2 regions of the Rummeliibacillus sp. BSL5 genome follow, and region 1 is predicted to be linked to the other one. Evidence: a T-box and tRNA genes for the amino acid it is inferred to sense, from the RefSeq annotation. Region 1 holds a T-box; the other holds one or more tRNA genes.
What was found. A T-box is a leader RNA that pairs with one kind of tRNA and senses whether it is charged. The one in region 1 lies ahead of leuS (leucine--tRNA ligase), so its partner is inferred to be a tRNA-Leu.

Region 1 (10,272 bases):
TAGCCGTTGAATGCAAATTAGTGCAAATACAATTATAAATAGCATACATTCACTCCCATTCCAATAAAACAAGTTCACCGCTAAAACCTGGTCCAAGTGATGCCATTAAACCTTTTTCGCCTTTTGATGGCTTGTTTTCCATAATATATTTTAAGACATATAAAACTGTTGGAGAAGACATATTGCCGTGATGTTTTAAAATATGAGAACTAGGTGCTAACAAGTCATTTGGCAGATTGAGAGCTTTTTCATAGGCTGTAAGAACCTTTTTGCCACCAGGATGCAAAATAAATTGTGTGAGATCTTGTGCCTTGGAATCATGAGTATTTAAAAAGTCATGCACAAAAGGGGCAAACCAATTTTCAACAATTGGCGGGATACTCTTAGAGAAAATAACATGCAAGCCGTTATCCTCGATTCGCCACCCCATTACATCTTCTGAATGAGGCATAAGACGGGAAGCATTCCCTTTAATTGAAGGTAAAGCTTCTTTTGACGAAAGTGATGCTTCGTCACCTGCAACGAGAGCGCATGCTACACCGTCACCGAATAAAGATGTCCCGATAAAATTGCTTTTATCCAAATCATCTGGCTGGAATGTAAGGCTGCATAGCTCCAGGCATACGACAAGCACTACTGCATCAGGGTGTGCAAGGCAATAATCATTTGCTCGGCTAATCCCCGCAGCTCCACCACCGCATCCAAGTCCCCAAATGGGAATGCGGACTATATCATTGGGAAGTGATAGCTGGTTCATAACGCGTGCTTCAATACTTGGTGTTGAAATGCCCGTGCTTGATATGAAGATCATGGCATCGACTGCTTCTTTTTCTACTGATGCGCTTTCTAAACAGTCCTCGATTACTTTCGCTGTATACTCTGTAGCAAGTTCTACGTATAATTCATTTCTTTCTGAAAAACTGTGTTCTTCTTTATACCATTCGATTGGCATAGCCAGTTGGCGGTTATGTATTTCGCCATTTTTGAATACTTTCAAATAACGATCAAGTTTGGCTATTTTCCCAGAAAAAAGTTCTTTTATAAATTCCTCTGCCATATTTTGAGGTAATGCGTGGGGAGGGCAGTGTGTACTAACTGCATGGATTTTGGGCATTTTAGGATCTCCTTTTTCTTCTCGTATCAAAATAGTGTACGATTTACTATTTGGAAAAATACGTATTCCCTAAAATTAATTCTATAAAACTATGCACACTGTCTAACAGAAACATAACAATATGCTACAATAATGTTAATTGAGAAGGTGTCACAATAGGTTAGGAGGGTTTTTGTGGCTCATACATATACAATGGCAAATTTTGCACAAATCGTTGGCATTAATAAATCGACGATTCGGCATTACATTTCAATATTAGAAGATTACGGTTACCAAGTAGAACGTGACGGACGAAATTATCGGAAGTTTTCAGATCAAGACGTAGCAATATTGCAAGCATATAGTTCACTGCATAAAAATAAAGGATTAACCCTTAAAGAAGCGGCAGAGGTAGTAGTAGCCCCGAATTTTAACATCCAAGAGGTAAGCATTACTGTAGCCAATCCTGATGTCATTGATCGAAAAGAGGAAATCCAGCGATATGAGGAATTGAGCCATGCGATGGAGCTATTGGCAGAGCATATCCATGGAGTAGAAGTCCAAAACGCTCAGCTAATTCAATTGATTCAAGAAGAGCGAAAACAAAATGTATTGTTGGCAGAGCAAAATGATTCCATGAAAAGGGAATTTAGGCAAGTCGTTGAATCGCTCGCGCCATTGACTGAAAAAAGGCAAAATGATAACCGCCAAATGGACCGTATTGAACAGCAAAACAGTGCAATTATGGCTGTGCTCAATAAACTGAATGTATGGCAGCATACACAGGAGATTGAACAAAATGAGGAAGATAAAAAACAAAGGGTACAAGAGAATAGTATTCTTTCTCGCTTTTTTGGAAAGTAAATGAAAAAAGAGTTGTCCATAGATTTACGGACAACTCTTTTTCTTATGCCATTTGCTTCACTTTTTCTAAAGCAATGATAAATGGCGGATCATTTTTTTGGTTGATAAACTCATATCTCAATACGTGGATATATTTTTGCGGCAATGTACTCACATATTCTATCAGCGCATCTCGTTCTTCTTTCCCACCGTGATGTCCATGATAAACAACTAGAATAATCATGCCGCCGACTTTTAAAAGCTGTAGTAAGTCTTGGATGGCTTTTAAGGTTGTGGAAGGCGTTGTAATAATTTCATGATCACTACCTGGCAAGTAGCCGAGATTGAAAATAGCTGCCTGAACCGGTTTTAAGACATGTTTTGCTACATGTTCATGTCCATCTAAAATGGCTGTAACTCGATTTTCAAGGCCTGCTTCCCGTACGCGCTCTTCTGTCGAAGAGATCGCTTGTTGCTGGACATCAAATGCATAGACATGGCCCTCATTGCCGGCTAACTGTGCTAGAAAGGCCGTATCATAGCCATTTCCTGCAGTTGCATCCACTACTATGTCACCAGGATGAACGGTCTCTTTCAAAAGAAATTGTGCGTATTGCAGTACACGTTGAAGTTTCATCGTGTTCCCACTTCTTCTTTTTGATAATGCTTTCCTTGATAACTTCCTCTACGTTCTAGTTCAGCATCGATGCCATTTAATACTTCCCATTTGTTCACAGACCACATAGGCCCAATCATTAAGTCAATCGGTCCATCACCAGTAATTCGCTGTACGACCATTTCTGGCGGAATGACTTCTAATTGATCTGCGACAAGATTGATATAGGCATCCTTGTCCATCAACTCAAGCATACCTTTTTCATATTGCTTTACAAGTGGTGTCCCCTTTAATAGGTGAAGTAAATGAATTTTGATTGCTTGTACATCTAGCTTCGCCACTGCACGGGCAGTTTCCATCATCATGTCATAATCTTCAAGAGGTAGGCCATTGATGATGTGTGTACATACACGAATGCCATGTTTGCGGAGTTTCTCCACACCTTCCACATATGTCGTATAATCATGTGCACGATTAATTAAATTGGCTGTCTTATCATGCACAGTCTGTAGTCCAAGCTCGACCCATAAGTATGTGCGTTGATTCAATTCTGCCAAGTATTCCACGACATCATCAGGTAAACAATCAGGACGGGTTGCAATGCTTAATCCCATAACACCTTCACATGCTAAAGCTGCTTCAAATTTTTCTTTTAGGACAGGAAGCGGTGCATGTGTGTTCGTATAAGCTTGGAAATAAGCCATAGTTTTGCCGTCTTTCCACTTATGCTGCATTTTCTCTTTAATTTTTTCAAATTGAACAGAAATAGGGTCCACACGATCGCCGGCAAAGTCACCAGAGCCTGCTGCACTGCAAAAAGTACATCCACCAAATGCAACAGTGCCGTCACGATTAGGACAATCAAAGCCTGCATCAAGCGCTACCTTGTATACCTTGCAGCCAAATTCATCACGCAAATAGCGATTCCATGTATAATAACGTTTCCCATCAGAGGGAAACGGGAAATCAGTATAATTAATATCAGTCATAGTATAATTTCACTCCTCAACTATCTATTTTAACATGACAACGTCAAAGGGGAAAAATTTCTTTTATCTCGCTTTAACTTTCAGTAAGACTTCTACTTCAAAACGTAAGCTTAGCAAAGAAGTTTAAGAGGGGGGTTTAACTGCCCATAAAATTTCAGTAAAGATGGGAAAAACCTTATCTCGCGTGAACTTTCACTTTATGTGAAATGCTATAGAATAGAAAAAACAATATTCTTCTATTTAGAGGGAGGAGATTGAATAGAGAAAAAACTCGAAAAAAAGTGGTTTGGGAATATCTTGGCAACTATAATTATTGACCTGCTAGAAGACAATGGAAACGGTCGTTTAATATTTGAGCTTAAATATGAAAAGATGGTTGTAAATAGGATCAAAGATTTGTTACTATTGCTTAGATATTCGAAATAAATGGGGGACTTGGAATGCCTAGAAGTGTTTGGTTATTAATCATCGGTATGCTGATTAATACTGTCGGCAGCTCATTTTTATGGCCGATGAATACGATTTATATGCATGATGAACTCGGACAGTCGCTTACAATAGCCGGGCTCGTTCTGATGGCCAATGCTGCAGCTGGTGTAGTAGGCAATCTTTTAGGCGGGTATGTCTTTGACAAATTTGGCGGCTTTAAGTCCATCATGATAGGAACAATCATATCCATTATTGGCCTTACGTGTCTTGTGTTTTGGCATGGCTGGCCGCATTATGTGTGGTTTTTGACATTGATAGGTTTTAGTGGTGGGATTGTATTTCCGAGTATGTTTGCTATGGTCGGAACAGCATGGCCAGAAGGCGGGAGAAAAGGATTTAATGCCATTTATCTCGCTCAAAATTTAGGGGTAGCATTTGGCCCAGCTCTTGCAGGTATTGTTGCAAAGCATAGCTTTGACTATTTATTTATTGCCAATCTAGCTATGTATATCGTCTTCTTCTTTGTGGCATTCACATATAAAGGGATTTCTACAGAATACGCCATTGCGCCTGCATCTGTAATAAGTGAAGGCTCAAAAGTAAAAGATCGTTCATCATTTTACGCATTGAGTATTTTGGGGATTGGTTTCTTACTTAGTTGGCTCGTCTATACCCAATGGACAACAACAATTTCATCTTATACACAAACATTGCATATTTCTCTGAACCAATACAGCTTGCTTTGGACAGCGAATGGTTTGCTAATCGTACTGGGCCAACCATTGATCAATCCGATTATTAAAAAAATGGGCGAACGGTTCAAGGAACAAATTTTTCTTGGTTTAGCTATTTTCGTCATTTCCTTTGTAGTGGTTAGCTTCGCGGGAACATTTAAAATGTTTTTAGTGGCGATTATCATTTTAACATTTGGTGAAATGTTTATTTGGCCGATTGTACCGACAATTGCCAGTACGTTAGCACCTAAGGGAAGAGAAGGGTTTTATCAAGGTATGGTCAATAGTTTCAGTGCTATAGGCAAAATGATTGGTCCATTCTTAGGCGGTGTTCTAGCAGACCAATATGGCATGAAGATTACGTTTTATGTATTAATCGGGATTCTGCTCATTGCTTTTATCCCATACATGCTTTATGATCGACCGTTAAAAAATAAACACAAAGTGGAAAAAGAAACGGTATAATTCATTGAATTTGTTAAATCTCTTGTCAATTACAGTATATTGAATTAGAATAGGATTCAATATATGTAATGACAGCGAATGGGAATAGTAGGTTGCACTTGATTTTTTTAGAGAGTTGGCGGTAGGTGAAAGCCAGCAAATCATTCAACTGAACTCGCCCAGGAGTCGCTATGGTGAACCATTGATAGCCATTGCCGTTAATCCGCGTTAAGGAATCAAGTTGAGTGTTTTACACTAATTTGGGTGGTACCGCGGGAGATATAGGCTCTCGTCCCTTTTATAGGGACGAGAGTTTTTTTATTTTCAAGAATATGAGTATGGAGGGTCAAGAATGAATTTTAATCATCAAGAAATTGAAAAGAAATGGCAGAAGTATTGGGCTGACCACAAAACTTTTAAAACAACAAATGAAGAATCGAAGCCGAAGTTTTATGCATTGGATATGTTTCCATATCCCTCAGGTGCAGGCTTGCATGTAGGGCACCCAGAAGGTTACACAGCAACAGATATCCTTTCACGCTTTAAGCGTCTGCAGGGTTACAACGTGTTGCATCCAATGGGATGGGACGCATTTGGTCTTCCAGCAGAGCAATATGCCCTTGACACTGGAAATGACCCTGCTGAGTTCACACAAAAAAATATTGATACATTTAGACGCCAAATCCAAGAATTAGGCTTTAGTTATGACTGGGATCGCGAAATCAATACGACTGATCCAAACTATTATAAATGGACACAATGGATCTTTATTCAGCTATATAAAAAAGGTCTTGCTTATATCGATGAAGTAGCAGTCAACTGGTGTCCAGCACTTGGCACAGTACTTGCGAATGAAGAAGTAATTGATGGCAAGTCTGAGCGCGGCGGACACCCTGTAGAACGACGTCCAATGAAACAATGGATGTTGAAGATCACAGCCTATGCAGATCGTTTGATTGATGATTTGGAAGATGTGGATTGGCCAGAGAATATTAAAGATATGCAACGTCACTGGATCGGTCGTTCTGAGGGCGCTGAAGTAGACTTCTCTATTAAAAATTCAGATAAGCAGTTCCGTGTATTTACTACACGACCTGATACTCTATTTGGTGCAACTTATACAGTCCTTGCACCTGAACATGCGCTTGTGGATGAAATTACAACTAAAGAACAGCGCGAGGCTGTAGAAGCATATCTAGAAAAAGTCAAAGTTAAGTCTGATTTAGAACGTACAGATTTAGCGAAAGAGAAAACAGGCGTATTTACAGGTGCCTATGCAATCAACCCAATCAATGGTCGAGAAATACCGATTTGGATTGCAGATTACGTTCTAGCAAGCTATGGTACAGGTGCCATTATGGCAGTACCAGCACATGATGAACGCGATTTTGAATTTGCAAAACAATTCAACCTACCAATCATTCCTGTATTAGAAGGTGGCGACGTTTCTAAAGAGGCCTTTACAGGTGATGGCCAACATATTAACTCTGATTTCTTGAATGGATTAGACAAAGAAGAAGGCATTCAAAAGGCAATTACATGGCTTGAAGAAAATAAAGTAGGAGAGAAAAAAGTTTCGTACCGTTTACGCGACTGGTTATTCTCCCGCCAACGTTATTGGGGAGAGCCAATTCCAATCATTCATTGGGAAGATGGCACCATTACAACAGTAAAAGAAGAAGATTTACCATTAGTGTTGCCGAAAACAAAGGATATCCATCCATCAGGTACCGGTGAATCACCATTGGCCAACATTGATGAATGGGTAAATGTCGTAGATCCTGAGACAGGTAAAAAAGGCCGACGCGAAACGAATACAATGCCACAATGGGCAGGTTCAAGCTGGTACTTCCTGCGTTATATCGACCCGCATAATAACGAACAATTGGCAGACCCAGAATTATTGAAACGCTGGTTGCCTGTTGATATTTATATCGGCGGTCAAGAACATGCGGTGCTACACTTGTTGTATGCACGTTTCTGGCATAAAGTCCTTTATGATTTAGGGGTAGTACCAACAAAAGAACCTTTCCAAAAATTATTCAACCAAGGGATGATTCTTGGTGAAGGTAATGAAAAAATGTCTAAATCTAAAGGTAATGTTGTCAATCCGGATGATATTATTGAAAGCCATGGAGCTGATACACTACGACTTTATGAAATGTTCATGGGACCACTAGAAGCATCTATTCCTTGGTCTACGAATGGCTTAGATGGAGCGCGCCGCTTCCTAGATCGTATATGGAGACTCTTCATCAATGAAGAAACGGGCGAGCTTTCTGAAAAAATTCAAACATCAAATGATACAACATTAGAAAAAGTTTATCATCAAACAGTTCAAAAAGTAACGGACAACAACGAGCATATTCGTTTTAATACATCTATTTCTCAAATGATGGTATTCATTAACGAATGTTACAAAGCTGGTGTTGTGCCCCGTGAGTATGCAGAAGGATTTGTTAAGATGCTTGCACCAATTGCACCACATGTAGCGGAAGAGTTATGGGCAAAATTAGGCCATAACGAAACCATCACATATGAAGAATGGCCAACATTCGATTCATCTAAATTAGAAGATGATGAGATTGAAGTGGTTGTACAAATCAATGGCAAAGTTCGTGCTAAATTGATGGTTGCTAAAGATGCAGGTCGTGAAGAATTAGAGAAAACGGCGCTTGAAAATGATCAAGTACAAGAACAATTGGCAGGCAAAGATATTAAGAAAGTGATTGCTGTGCCAGGAAAATTAGTCAATATTGTCGCGAAGTAATTGGCGAAATAAAAACCTTCTTCCTAGTTGGAAGAAGGTTTTTTGCTAAAATAATCCAACATAAAAACGAAACCTTCTGTGACTAAATACGTATAATTAAGGACGAAAAAAATTTGAGAAGAGGTCTATAAATGGAATCACAATTTCCAAAGGTCCTTCGTTTCTTCACTCTGTTATGGTTGTTTACAGCGATAGGATTATTTGCAGGGGTTTATGTACCACAACCGATGATTTTGCCAATCAGCATAGTAACAGTCATCTTATTGATAATTGTTATGGTTAGCCGTGCTGCTCGGAAAGCGAGTAAATTCATTTCTGTGCTGTTTGCGTTTCTAACTGGCATTACGCTGTATAGTTTGCTGAATTTCTATATTGGAGCGTTAGGCGGAAAGCTTGTTTTGCTTATTTTTGGCTCTACTGCACTTATTTTTATCGTAGCTGGGCTCATCGGCTACAATACAAAACGAGATTTTTCTAACTGGTGGAAATTCTTATTCATCATACTCATCGGAATATTAATTTTTTCAGTGATTAATATCTTTGTAGGATTCAGCGATATGATGATGATCGTTCTTAGTGGAATTGGAGTGTTACTCTTTATCGGGTATACGCTCTATGATATGAACCAAATTGCAAAAAAGGTCATATCGGATGAGGAAGTACCGCTAGTGGCATTAAATTTGTATTTGGACTTCATTAATTTATTCACCAATCTACTGCGACTCATCTACCATCTGAAACGAATTTTTGATGATGATTAGTAGATTAGTTTTCGGGTAAGGAATTACTATTGACGGAAAAGGGCTGTGGAATATGAAATTATTGTTAATTATTATACTTTGTCTAGTCATCTTGTTTTTATGTTACGGCCCGCTCCCGACCGTTTTTATTCGCTTAAGCAAGCTAGGGATTTACAAGACCATTCCTGGAAAACAGATTGCGTTAACATTTGACGATGGACCACACGGAGTTTATACACCGCAATTACTGGACTTATTAAAAAAATATCACGTAAAGGCAACATTTTTTGTAGTTGGAGACCATGTGAGAAGAAACCCTCAAATTGTTAAACGGATGGCAGATGAAGGGCATACTATAGGTATTCATCATAATCAACATGTTTCCAATTGGTTAACTGGTCCATTAGAGCTGAAAAAGCAATTAACGCTGGCTAATCAGGCAATAGAAGAAGCGACAGGTGAACCGGTACAATTTTACCGCCCGCCTTGGGGACATTTTAATTTGTTTACATTATTCGTCGGAAAAACATATAAAAAAATCATGTGGTCCCATATTTTTGGCGACTGGAAAGTAGAAAAAGCACGGAATGGTTTGCTAGAAGAACTGAAGCAATATGCAAGTCCTGGTTCTATCTTTGTACTACATGATAATGGCGACACACAAGGCGCTGAAAAGGAGGCACCCTCATATATGCTGCGAAATTTGGAGCTTTTTTTAGAAGATTGTCACGAAAAAAATATAGAATTCATCACATTGAAAGATGTGTTGGAATAAGATGCTATGAATATTGATCAATTAATGCATTATTTAAGTCTTTATGGATATGTAATTCTTTTCATTTGTTTATTTTTCGGCATTGTCGGTATTCCTGCTCCTGAAGAATCATTGTTATTTTTGACAGGAGTTCTAATAAGTTATGGAAAGCTGTCAATGGCTCATTCGCTCATTTTTATAGAATTAGGTGCCTTCATTGGAATGATAGTAGCGTATCTTTTGGGCAAATACCTAGGGGCTCCTTTCATCAAACGCTTTGGTAAATATATTGGACTCAATCCAGAGCGGTGGGCGAAGATTGAAAACAAATATAATAAGAATGCATATAGAACAATTACTTTCGGTTTTTACCTACCGGGCATGCGTCAAATCAGCCCGTACTTTGCGGGAATAACCAATACGCCACTTAAGCCATTTATTCTTTTTTCTCTCATTGGCAGTATTATCTGGACAATGCCTTTTGTTTTGTTAGGTTATTTTACTGCGAATACGATTTATATTAATCCGGATTATGTACCATATTTAGGAATTATATTATTTATATTATTTATTGTTTATTATATTGTGAAAAAGATAATAGGACGATCTAAGAAAAATAAGTCAAGTAATGATTCTGATTAATGACTGTTTTTTAGTTAGAGAGAGCGGGTAATGACAGATAGTAAAGAAGGACAAATTCCCTTCAACCTTATCTTAAAAATCGTGCTATTTGAAAAGGGGTTCTTCGATATGAAAAAAATATTATTCTTTCCGCTATTGCGGATGCAATCCGGCCATCATCAAGTCGCAGATGCTTTAATGGACATGGTGAGGGGACGCAATGAAGAATATGAGATAAA
Region 2 (10,272 bases), on a different contig from region 1:
CTAAAAAAGTAGTTGACTTAATTAGAAAAAAGTGATATAATAATTCTTGTCTTTGAGAAATAACATGTCTAGTGATGATGGCAAAGAGGTCACACCTGTTCTCATGCCGAACACAGAAGTTAAGCTCTTTAGCGCCGATGGTAGTTGGGGGCTTCCCCCTGCGAGAGTAGGACGTCGCTAGGCTGTTGATTTTATTATTCCGAAGTAGCTCAGTTGGTAGTAGCATCTGACTGTTAATCAGAGGGTCGCAGGTTCGAGTCCTGCCTTCGGAGCCATTTTTTTGGAGAGTTGTCCGAGTGGCCGAAGGAGCACGATTGGAAATCGTGTAGGCGGGTAACCCTGTCTCAAGGGTTCAAATCCCTTACTCTCCGCCATGACTTTTCAATACATATGGCCCCTTGGTCAAGCGGTTAAGACACCGCCCTTTCACGGCGGTAACACGGGTTCGAATCCCGTAGGGGTCACCATTTTCGGAGGATTAGCTCAGCTGGGAGAGCATCTGCCTTACAAGCAGAGGGTCGGCGGTTCGATCCCGTCATCCTCCACCATTTTAAGAACTTTATCAATCAAATAAGCATATATTATTATCGCGGGGTGGAGCAGTTCGGTAGCTCGTCGGGCTCATAACCCGAAGGTCGCAGGTTCAAATCCTGCCCCCGCAACCAAAATGGTCCGGTAGTTCAGCTGGTTAGAATGCCTGCCTGTCACGCAGGAGGTCGCGGGTTCGAGTCCCGTCCGGACCGCCATTTTAAATTATAATATTTAAAGTTATTATGGGTCGGTAGCTCAGTTGGTAGAGCATTAGATTGAAGCTCTAAGTGTCGGCAGTTCGATTCTGTCCCGACCCACCATAATAATTTTTGCCGGTGTAGCTCAGTTGGTAGAGCAACTGACTTGTAATCAGTAGGTCGAGGGTTCGACTCCTTTCGCCGGCACCATTCTGGAGGGGTAGCGAAGAGGCTAAACGCGGCGGACTGTAAATCCGCTCCTTCGGGTTCGGCAGTTCGAATCTGCCCCCCTCCACCATTCTTTACAGGGGCATAGTTTAACGGTAGAATAGAGGTCTCCAAAACCTTTGATGTGGGTTCGATTCCTACTGCCCCTGCCAATATAAAACCTTTAAATTTACATAACGGCGGCTGTGGTGAAGTGGTGAACACACCGGATTGTGGTTCCGGCATTCGAGGGTTCGATCCCCTTCAGCCGCCCCATATATAAAATGTAAAGATTAGGTTTTCCTTTAATACAATGGCGATTGTGGTGAAGTGGTTAACACACCGGATTGTGGTTCCGGCATTCGAGGGTTCGATCCCCTTCAGTCGCCCCATTTTGGGGTATAGCCAAGCGGTAAGGCAACGGATTTTGATTCCGTCATGCCCTGGTTCGAATCCAGGTACCCCAGTTATATATGCGGAAGTAGTTCAGTGGTAGAACATCACCTTGCCAAGGTGGGGGTCGCGGGTTCGAACCCCGTCTTCCGCTCCATATATTTTATAATGCCAAGGCGGCATAGCCAAGTGGTAAGGCAAAGGTCTGCAAAACCTTTATTCACCGGTTCAAATCCGGTTGCCGCCTCCATATAGTTAATTAAACTATATAAACACATCATGCCGGTGTGGCGGAATTGGCAGACGCGCACGACTCAAAATCGTGTTCCTTTGGAGTGTCGGTTCGACCCCGACCACCGGTATCATCACATCGTTTGCCAAGCGATGACTAAAAGTTCCTTACATTTGTAAGGAACTTTTTTGTATACATAAAATTGTTTCCACACCCTGTTATCAAATAAAGACAAATAAAAAAGTAGCAATGTGTATAATTGAATTAATTATTGAAACACTGTCTATTATTGATTTACTGAATTAGTGTGAAATAAATGTTAGAGAATACAAGCAAAAAATATTCCGAATATATTTGTGATATTACATTCTAATGTGGAAAAAGCAATCAGGATAAATAAGGAGTGATAAAGTGTTAGGATTACCCAAAGGAGAAGTTTTTCTAACTCCATGGACACAAGAATGGGAAAGAGAATTTTTATTAGAAAAAAGAAAATTCAAAAAGAAATTGGTGATAACATTGTGGAAATTCATCATATTGGTAGCACGGCTGTAAAAAAACTAAGTGCGAAACCAATTATTGATATTGCAGTGGAAATCAATGATTTTAACGAAGGTGAGAATTACGTTTCTTCCTTAGAAAAGATAGGTTATTCATATAAAGGGACAAACATTTTACCTGACAGACACTATTTCAGTAAAGGTGAACCAAGAACTCATCAAATCCATATGTATCAAAGTGGAAACAAATATTTACACGAACAATTGAAATTCAGAGATTATTTGAGAAACAATGACGAAGCAAGAATTGAATATGAACAACTTAAACTCAAATTATCGGAATTAAATAAAAGTAATAAACATAAATATGCAGAGGATAAGACTCATTTTGTTAAAACAATCTTAGAAAAAATTTAGTAGACGTTTCCCAAATGGCGACTAAACGTTTCTTACTTTTCTTCAATACAGTCCTTACATTTTTTTGATTATAAATTTTCACATCTTCGGGTTCTGGTATAATCAGGGTATTAAAGTAGTGAAGTAATAATTAAGGGAGTTTAAAGATGGAGCTATTAAACCAATTGAAGAATAACTCAAAATATTGGCTTCGTTTTGAACTAGGGCTTGTCGAACTAGAAGGCAAAGAATATTTTAAAGAAATTTATCATCGTATATTTTCTATTTTTGACTTTCTTTTTGATACGAAAGATACGATTATGTTTATTACAGCTATTAATGAATCTGTTGAATATAGTGGAAAAGATTTGCCTAATATACAACGTTTCCTTAAAGACAAAAAATTAATATATGGATTAAGTTGCAAAACAGTACCTTATGAGTTTGATGAAGAGGATATTGAAATGAGGACAACTCTATACAGTTTAAAGGTTAAAAAGGAGTCTATCCGTAGAGATTATCTTTTTCAAGCAATTAGTAATCAGGATTTTGCGAGAAAGCCTAGCATAATGGGAAATGTTTATTTGCTGAATTTATCACAGAATACATTATTGCACATGTATGATGACCGTGGATGTGATGTTTATGGTTTAAATAAAGAAAATCTATTGCCTTTATATCATAAATTTAGAAAATGGATCTTAGACTATAATCGTATACAAATTGACCATATTTTTGAGGAAGGGTTATTTAATTACTCTGAATCATCTACTGAAATGGAAGATAGACTTATAACCAATACATTTAGAGAAAATGAAACAGAGATTAATTTATATGGAGGCAATACATGCATAATTACTCATCAACTTGAAATACCACAAGAAGATGCAGAGAAATGTGTATATGAGATGAAACAAACAGGATTTAAAATTGAAATTGACAAAAATCAACTTGATTGTATTGTTCTTAAAGCCATAAAGACTGAAGCACTTGCAATGATTGATTATCAAACTGAATTGATGTCTTTATATTCAAAGAAGTATAACGGAAAGTATGAAGGTTGGTCAGCGAAAAGAGAACATTAATAAAAGTAAATAATAAGAACACATAATGCCAGTGTTTACTGCGTTTATGTGCATTATATTGTATATAAATTAGTTTGACGTAATTAAGAATAAAGCGAATTTGGAAGTTAGTAATTCCAAATTCGCTTATTTTATTTAGTATTAAAACTACTTAGCATTATTTTTTTCAGTAGCAAAATATAATAAGGAAAGTATAGAAGGAATTATTCCAATCCATAATGCAGTGCTCCATCCACCCATTGAGTAGGCCCAGCCGCCAATTGCCGATCCAATTGCACCACCAAAAAAGAACATTGCCATGAATAGACCATTCAGACGATTACGAACTTCTGGACTCAACGAGAAAAGCGCACGTTGACTGAGTACAAGATTTGCGGATACACCAGCGTCTAACAATAAAGATGAAATTACTAGTATAGCTATACCAATAGGTGAGTTAGTATGGATAATAATCGGTAATAAAAGAGAAATGACAACCGTAAGAAGTGCTATCCCAGTTGCAAGTTTCGTCACTCCACGATCTGCAATTCGTCCTGTAATAGGCGCAGCTACTGCACCAGCAACTCCGACAAGGGCAAATAATGCAACTTCTTTCTGAGAAAAATGAAATGATTGGCTAGTTAACAGTTGAGGAACTGTTGTCCAAAATAAACTAAAAGATGCAAACACACCTGCATGATATGCAGCCCGGCGACGTAATATTGGTGTTGTTCGTAACAAATACCACATAGATTTGAGGAGAGCTATATAGTGAGTGTCCGTTGATGGCTTTCTTCTAGGTAATACCTTTGAAAGTACAATAGCCAAAACCATAATAGCTATGGCAGATAAAATAAATATAGCATGCCAACCAAAAAAATCAGCAACTAGGCTCGACAAGGGGCGTGATAGCATGATTCCGAGTAACAGACCGCTCATGACATTGCCGACAACACGACCGCGTGAAGAATCGGATGATAGATATGATGCAAAGGGAACAAGTACTTGCGCAGCAACCGAACCTAAACCTATGACAAACAAAGCAAATAAGAATAGAAATATTTGTTTCGTCATTGCTGTAATTACAAGGGCTACTGCCGTGATAAGTAAAGAGGAGACTATCAGCTTTCGATTTTCAAAAATATCTCCTAAAGGCACGATAAACAATAAACCGACAACGTATCCAATTTGGGTTAACGTAACAATTAAGCCAGAAGTGTTTGCTGACAAACCGACTGATGAGCTAATTATCCCAACAAGAGGCTGTGCGTAATATAAATTAGCTACAATGATACCACATGCGGTAGCCATAAGAATGGTTAACCAAGTTGGAATCTTCTTTTCAATTGTTTGTTTCTTTAAATCAATCATTTAGTACAACTCCTTCTATGGAATATATATTGCTTAACAATAAACAATACCGTGGGTTAGATTCCCTCCATATTAGATTTTATTGTTTTCATTTTATAATACTAAACGTGCAGTTTATAAAATGATTAACCATATAATATACTGAACGTTTAGTTTTGTAAATAGGGAATTCAAACTTTCTGTTTTAATATTAAATTGTTATACTGAACATACAGTTTATTAATTCCAAAGAAAGTTGGTAATTATGATGAATGGAAAAAGAGGCAGACCACGTAACTTAGAAGCACAAAAGTCAATTCTGTCAGCTTCTTATGATTTATTGTTGGAAAATGGGTTTCAAGCTCTCACAGTTGATAAAATCGCCAAATATGCTCAGGTTAGCAAAGCAACTATTTATAAATGGTGGCCAAACAAGGCTGCAGTAGTGATGGATGGTTTCCTTTATGCTGCCTCTGAAAGATTGCCTGTGCCTGATACTGGTTCGGCATACAATGATATTTTAACTCACGCTACAAATTTAACTATATTTTTGACGAGTCGGGAGGGGACGATAATTACGCAATTATTAGGTGAAGGCCAGTTTGATTCCGGATTAGCAGATGCCTATCGTGCACGATATTTCCACCCCCGCCGACTTGAAGCAAAGAGTCTTTTGGAAAAAGGAATTCAACGTGGTGAATTGAAAAAAAGTATCGATATTGATATATGTATTGATTTAATTTACGGACCGATTTTCTATCGATTACTTGTGACTGGCGAACCATTAGATGAATCATATGTACGACAATTAATATTAAATGCTTTTGAAGGTATTCGTTCTTCCTAGAAGTATAGAGTTAATCTAATAAACGTATTTTTAATCTATATGATATCAAACTAATTAAAAACTACTCAGAGCAAATGGTAAATGCTTTACTTTGAGAAGGCCAAGAGCAATCCAAACTATTTGTGCGGACATCGTACACTTATAATTCCGTAAGAATTGAGAATCACTGGAGTAAATTAAAAGCCACGAATGTTGTAAAATCAACGTTTCGTGGCTTTTCTTATGAATATGCAGTATCGACATATTTTCAAGTAATACTCAAGATCCTACTTAAATCGGTACTTCGTTGCTCTCTTTAGAAAGCTCGAAATAACCGGATAATTTTTCTTTTGTAAGTGAAATCATGTGCTCTAATTCCTGCTGCTTAGCTTCTAGGTCCATCAGATATTTCGAAAGTATTTCTGTTCGTTTATTTAACGTCTGAGTATATTTTGTAGGGTCTTCCCCTAATTGTATTTTTTCCATCACACAACCCTCACGAGTGAATTCTGTAATCTCTTCAAGTGATAGGCCTATCTTCTTTAGATTAGTCAGACACTGTATATATGATACTTCGCTCTCGGAGTAGGCCCGGGCTCCTCCTTCTCTTCGACTCGGACCTTTCAGAACTCCGATTTTCTCGTAATAACGCAATGTATATGGGGTTAAACCTGTTCTTTCTGACACTTGGCTAATGGTGAGCATGTGATGCATCCTCCTATGTAATACTGAATTGAAGTTATCATACACCTTAGAGCTAACTCTAAGTCAAGTATTTATAGTTTTTAAAATACCTTCTTGACTTCGAGTCGACTCTAATTTGTATACTGTAGCCATAATAATGTAGGAGGAATTGTATGACTTCTGAATGTATCATTAATCAATCTTTTTTAGATAAGAGATAATCAAGAGAGGATGAATCAACGTGGAAATTATTCCAGAAAAGCTTACGTGGAAAGACAGTTACAAATTATATACAGGCTCTATCTTGCCTAGACCGATTGCTTTGGTCTCTACTATTTCAAAGGGAGGTATTCCTAATCTTGCGCCGTTCAGTAATTTTTGCGGGGTATGTCCTTCGCCATTTATGGTGGCCTTTGCCCCCTTGATTCGACCCGAAGATGGTACGAAGAAAGATACGACACTCAACATTGAAGAGACGGGACAATTTGTGATTAATATGGTTACGGAGGGTATTGTAACGAAAGTACATGATACATCCATAGAATTTGCGCCTGACATAGATGAGTTTCAAGAGACCGGTCTAACACCTATACCCAGCTCGAAAGTGTTGCCGTATCGAGTTAAAGAAAGTCCTATACAAATGGAATGTGTGTTAGAGAATATGCTGAAATTTGGAGAAGGTCCTGGATCATCAAACCTCGTTATTGGTCGTGTCGTTAAAATACACATTGAAGATACACTATACAAGGATGGAAAAGTAGATTTGTCTAAACTTAAGCCGGTAGGGCGCCTAGCGGGACCGTATTATGCGAAAATGTCAGAGTTATTTACTTTGAAGAGCTCCCAATGACGTTAAGGGAAATCATTTATAAATAAGCGATGAATAGGCGTTTCTTACATTTTGTAAGAAACGTTTTTTTATTTGACTTAAAAGTATGTCTACCTGATTTTAGTGAAGGAGAATTTAAAACGGTAAGGCAAACGAATTTACCATTACTAATCTGTTTAATAGTTAAAGGAAATCTGATCTTTATGTTGAGTTTTACCTGTATAAAAGGAACTGAATAGAAATTGACTTGTGGAGGAGAAAATTTTGCATATAAGTAAACCTAACCTCATTAAGTTAGATGAGATTGTAAACATCGATATAGAGGTAATCGGAAACGATAGTAGACGTCAGTCCATTAAAAAAGCTATCGATGAAGGGAGATGTATAGTAGTTAAAGATAATAATTCTATTGTTGGTTTTTTAATTTATGATACTCATTTCTTTGAATGTAGCTTTATTTCTTTAGTCATCGTTAAACTAACTGAAAGGCGAAAAAGGTATGCTACATCGCTTATTGAGTACTTTATAAGCATTGCTCCAACTAAGAAAATATTCTCTTCTACTAATCAATCAAATAAAAAAATGCAAAAAGTTTTTAAAGCTAATGGTTTTAAACAAAGCGGATTCATTGAAAATTTAGACGAAGGCAACGGGTAATGCTTTTTTCTTTTGGAATAACTTAAGTAGAACAATAAAGGAGATTATCACCAATAAGTCGTATATATAACTATTAAATGGGAGGGGGTAGCGTGTATCAATATTTTAATGGGGTAGTCATAAGAGAGGGAACAGATGGGATTCCTGCTGAAAGTGTTGAGACATTGTTTGAAGATGCGCGGGATGGGCAAGGAATACTCCAACTTGGCAAAAAGAGCAATATTCACATATTTTCAAAAACTCTACCTGCGCATTTACTGTTTGGAATCAAAATCAAATGATTGGTATGGTCAGAGCCCTTTCAGATCAAATTATGGCAGCTAACATAATGGACTTAGTCGTTTTATCAGAGTATCGCGGAAAAGGTATAGCTAAAAAACTTGTGGAGCTTTGTGTTCAAAAACTTCCGCATGGTGATTGGTTTGCCCATACTTCTGCAAACAATTTTAGCTTTTATGAAAAATGTGGTTTTGAGGTAAAAGATCTAACCCCAAATGGTACATGCGCGTATTACGGCTATAAAGGCAAGGAAAGATCGGCATAGGTAAATTTATAGTATGTATTGTATAGAAAGGCAGTGTGGTTAATTGAGCGGTTATAAGGCAATGCTCTTTGATGTAGATGATACGTTGCTGAATCGGAATAGAGCAGTAGATAAAATGTTCTGCTTAGTTTTAGAAAAGTGTTATGAGGAAGTTGAACATTCAGTACAACAGCAGATGTTAAGGAAATTTAAGGTCTATGACAAAAGAGATTATGGTTATAGCGATAAAACAAAGGTTCTTGAATCATTCTTTGATAATTTCCCACCAAAATATAGATTGCCACACAGCGACATTCAAGAGTTTTGGAATAATCATTTTCCTCGTTGCTTTTCTATAGACCAACATACAATTGATATTGTAAATACTATTAAGAGACATATGAAAGTTGCCATTATTACAAACGGCTTGGCTGAGAGACAAAAAGCTAAAATAATGAACACCAATTTGAATAGTTGCTTTGAGATAGTAGTTATTTCTGAAGAAGCAGGCTTTAGTAAACCAGACAAGCGGATATTCGAAATAGCATTAAATAAGCTGAGTGTGCAACCGGAAGAAGTGCTATTTGTCGGAGATCACATCGAAAAAGATATTGGTGGTTGTCAAAGCGCAAATATAAAAGGCATCTGGTTCAATCCTTATATGCTTGAAAATGATACCGAAATAATACCAGACGCTGAAATAGATTCTTTGGATAGATTATTAAGTTACATAAAGTGAGAAACGGATTTGAATGTATTCTGTCTTTAATAACCTGTTGTTTTAAATATTGAAACTTCTTTTATTTGGGTATAAATATACTATCTACAAAAAAGGAGAGGAAGAAATGTCTAAAGTAAAGTTAGCAGTGATTTTCTACACAATGGGCGGTACGAATTATCAGCTTGCCAAATGGGCAAAAGAAGGGGCAGAAGAAGCAGGTGCAGAGGTAAGAATCTTGAAGGTTGAAGAGCTCGCACCTCAATCAGTAGTTGAGAATAATGAAAAATGGAAGAAAACAACCGAAATGATTAAGGATATTCCAGTTGCTAAGTCTGAGGATATTGAGTGGGCGGATGGTATTATCTTTAGTGTGCCGACACGTTTTGGAACAATGGCTTCTCAGCTGAAGCAATTTTTAGACACACAAGGCGGTTTATGGGCTTCAGGTAAAACTGTAAACAAGGTTGTCAGTGCCATGACCTCTGCACAAAACCCACATGGTGGCCAAGAAGCGACACTGTTATCACTTTATACATCGATGATGCATTGGGGAGCTATCATTGCAGCACCTGGCTACAGTGATCCTGTGCTATTTAAAGCAGGCGGCAATCCATATGGAACAAGTGTGACGGTCGGACAAGATGACAAAATGGTAGAAGATGTTGAAGCATCAGTTAAATATCAGGCCAAACGTACTGTGAACGTTGCACAATGGGTTAAGAATGGACAACAATAAAAAAGAAGCTAGCCATTATAAATTGGCTAGCTTTTTATATGCAATAAATATAAAGATTCACACATCCTAAATAAATAAAACTAAAAGTTCAATCAGCAATAAAGAACGTGTAAACTTTTAGATATCTAGTAAGGCTTTATCTATACATATATGAGTATTAACTTGTGCTACTTACTGCTCCAGAATATCGGAAAGGGAGAGACCTATGATGACTGAAAAAGAATTACTAAATTTAATAAACGACATGGCCAGTGATGAACATATCTACAAAGAGGAAAGTTTTACTAACGAAGATTCTCCATCATGGCTTGCTTATCGACAAGCAGAGGAATTAGAAGATATTACGATGATTCCTTATCTTGCCAATTTATTAGAGAAAACGAAAGATCGAGAAACTAGGATGCATATCTATTTTATACTTGGTAA

Region 2: it encodes a tRNA-Leu, which carries the amino acid that the T-box ahead of leuS (leucine--tRNA ligase) is inferred to sense. The anticodon was not compared.

What each region holds. Positions count from the first base shown of each region.
Region 1 covers NZ_JAVGCV010000001.1:25,619-35,890, forward strand. Annotated here, with positions in the region: gene RCJ93_RS00185 (isoprenylcysteine carboxyl methyltransferase family protein) at 1-45, opposite strand, end outside; gene RCJ93_RS00190 (type III polyketide synthase) at 50-1,114, opposite strand; gene RCJ93_RS00195 (MerR family transcriptional regulator) at 1,289-1,957, shown strand; gene RCJ93_RS00200 (class I SAM-dependent methyltransferase) at 2,001-2,573, opposite strand; gene RCJ93_RS00205 (TIGR01212 family radical SAM protein) at 2,570-3,541, opposite strand; gene RCJ93_RS00210 (MDR family MFS transporter) at 3,982-5,169, shown strand; T-box leader at 5,235-5,448, shown strand; gene leuS (leucine--tRNA ligase) at 5,501-7,918, shown strand; gene RCJ93_RS00220 (Bax inhibitor-1/YccA family protein) at 8,050-8,679, shown strand; gene RCJ93_RS00225 (polysaccharide deacetylase family protein) at 8,732-9,433, shown strand; gene RCJ93_RS00230 (DedA family protein) at 9,440-10,054, shown strand; gene RCJ93_RS00235 (MGDG synthase family glycosyltransferase) at 10,163-10,272, shown strand, end outside.
Region 2 covers NZ_JAVGCV010000002.1:184-10,455, forward strand. Annotated here, with positions in the region: rRNA gene rrf (5S ribosomal RNA) at 68-183, shown strand; tRNA gene RCJ93_RS10420 (tRNA-Asn) at 199-275, shown strand; tRNA gene RCJ93_RS10425 (tRNA-Ser) at 283-374, shown strand; tRNA gene RCJ93_RS10430 (tRNA-Glu) at 393-467, shown strand; tRNA gene RCJ93_RS10435 (tRNA-Val) at 473-548, shown strand; tRNA gene RCJ93_RS10440 (tRNA-Met) at 589-665, shown strand; tRNA gene RCJ93_RS10445 (tRNA-Asp) at 670-746, shown strand; tRNA gene RCJ93_RS10450 (tRNA-Phe) at 776-851, shown strand; tRNA gene RCJ93_RS10455 (tRNA-Thr) at 863-938, shown strand; tRNA gene RCJ93_RS10460 (tRNA-Tyr) at 943-1,026, shown strand; tRNA gene RCJ93_RS10465 (tRNA-Trp) at 1,035-1,108, shown strand; tRNA gene RCJ93_RS10470 (tRNA-His) at 1,136-1,211, shown strand; tRNA gene RCJ93_RS10475 (tRNA-His) at 1,252-1,327, shown strand; tRNA gene RCJ93_RS10480 (tRNA-Gln) at 1,331-1,402, shown strand; tRNA gene RCJ93_RS10485 (tRNA-Gly) at 1,411-1,485, shown strand; tRNA gene RCJ93_RS10490 (tRNA-Cys) at 1,504-1,578, shown strand; tRNA gene RCJ93_RS10495 (tRNA-Leu) at 1,610-1,690, shown strand; partial or broken gene RCJ93_RS10500 (GrpB family protein) at 1,972-2,477, shown strand; gene RCJ93_RS10505 (DUF3885 domain-containing protein) at 2,624-3,541, shown strand; gene RCJ93_RS10510 (MFS transporter) at 3,689-4,891, opposite strand; gene RCJ93_RS10515 (TetR/AcrR family transcriptional regulator) at 5,139-5,717, shown strand; gene RCJ93_RS10520 (MerR family transcriptional regulator) at 5,988-6,401, opposite strand; gene RCJ93_RS10525 (flavin reductase family protein) at 6,622-7,230, shown strand; gene RCJ93_RS10530 (GNAT family N-acetyltransferase) at 7,474-7,866, shown strand; partial or broken gene RCJ93_RS10535 (GNAT family N-acetyltransferase) at 7,959-8,414, shown strand; gene RCJ93_RS10540 (HAD family hydrolase) at 8,472-9,128, shown strand; gene wrbA (NAD(P)H:quinone oxidoreductase) at 9,235-9,846, shown strand; gene RCJ93_RS10550 (HEAT repeat domain-containing protein) at 10,055-10,272, shown strand, end outside.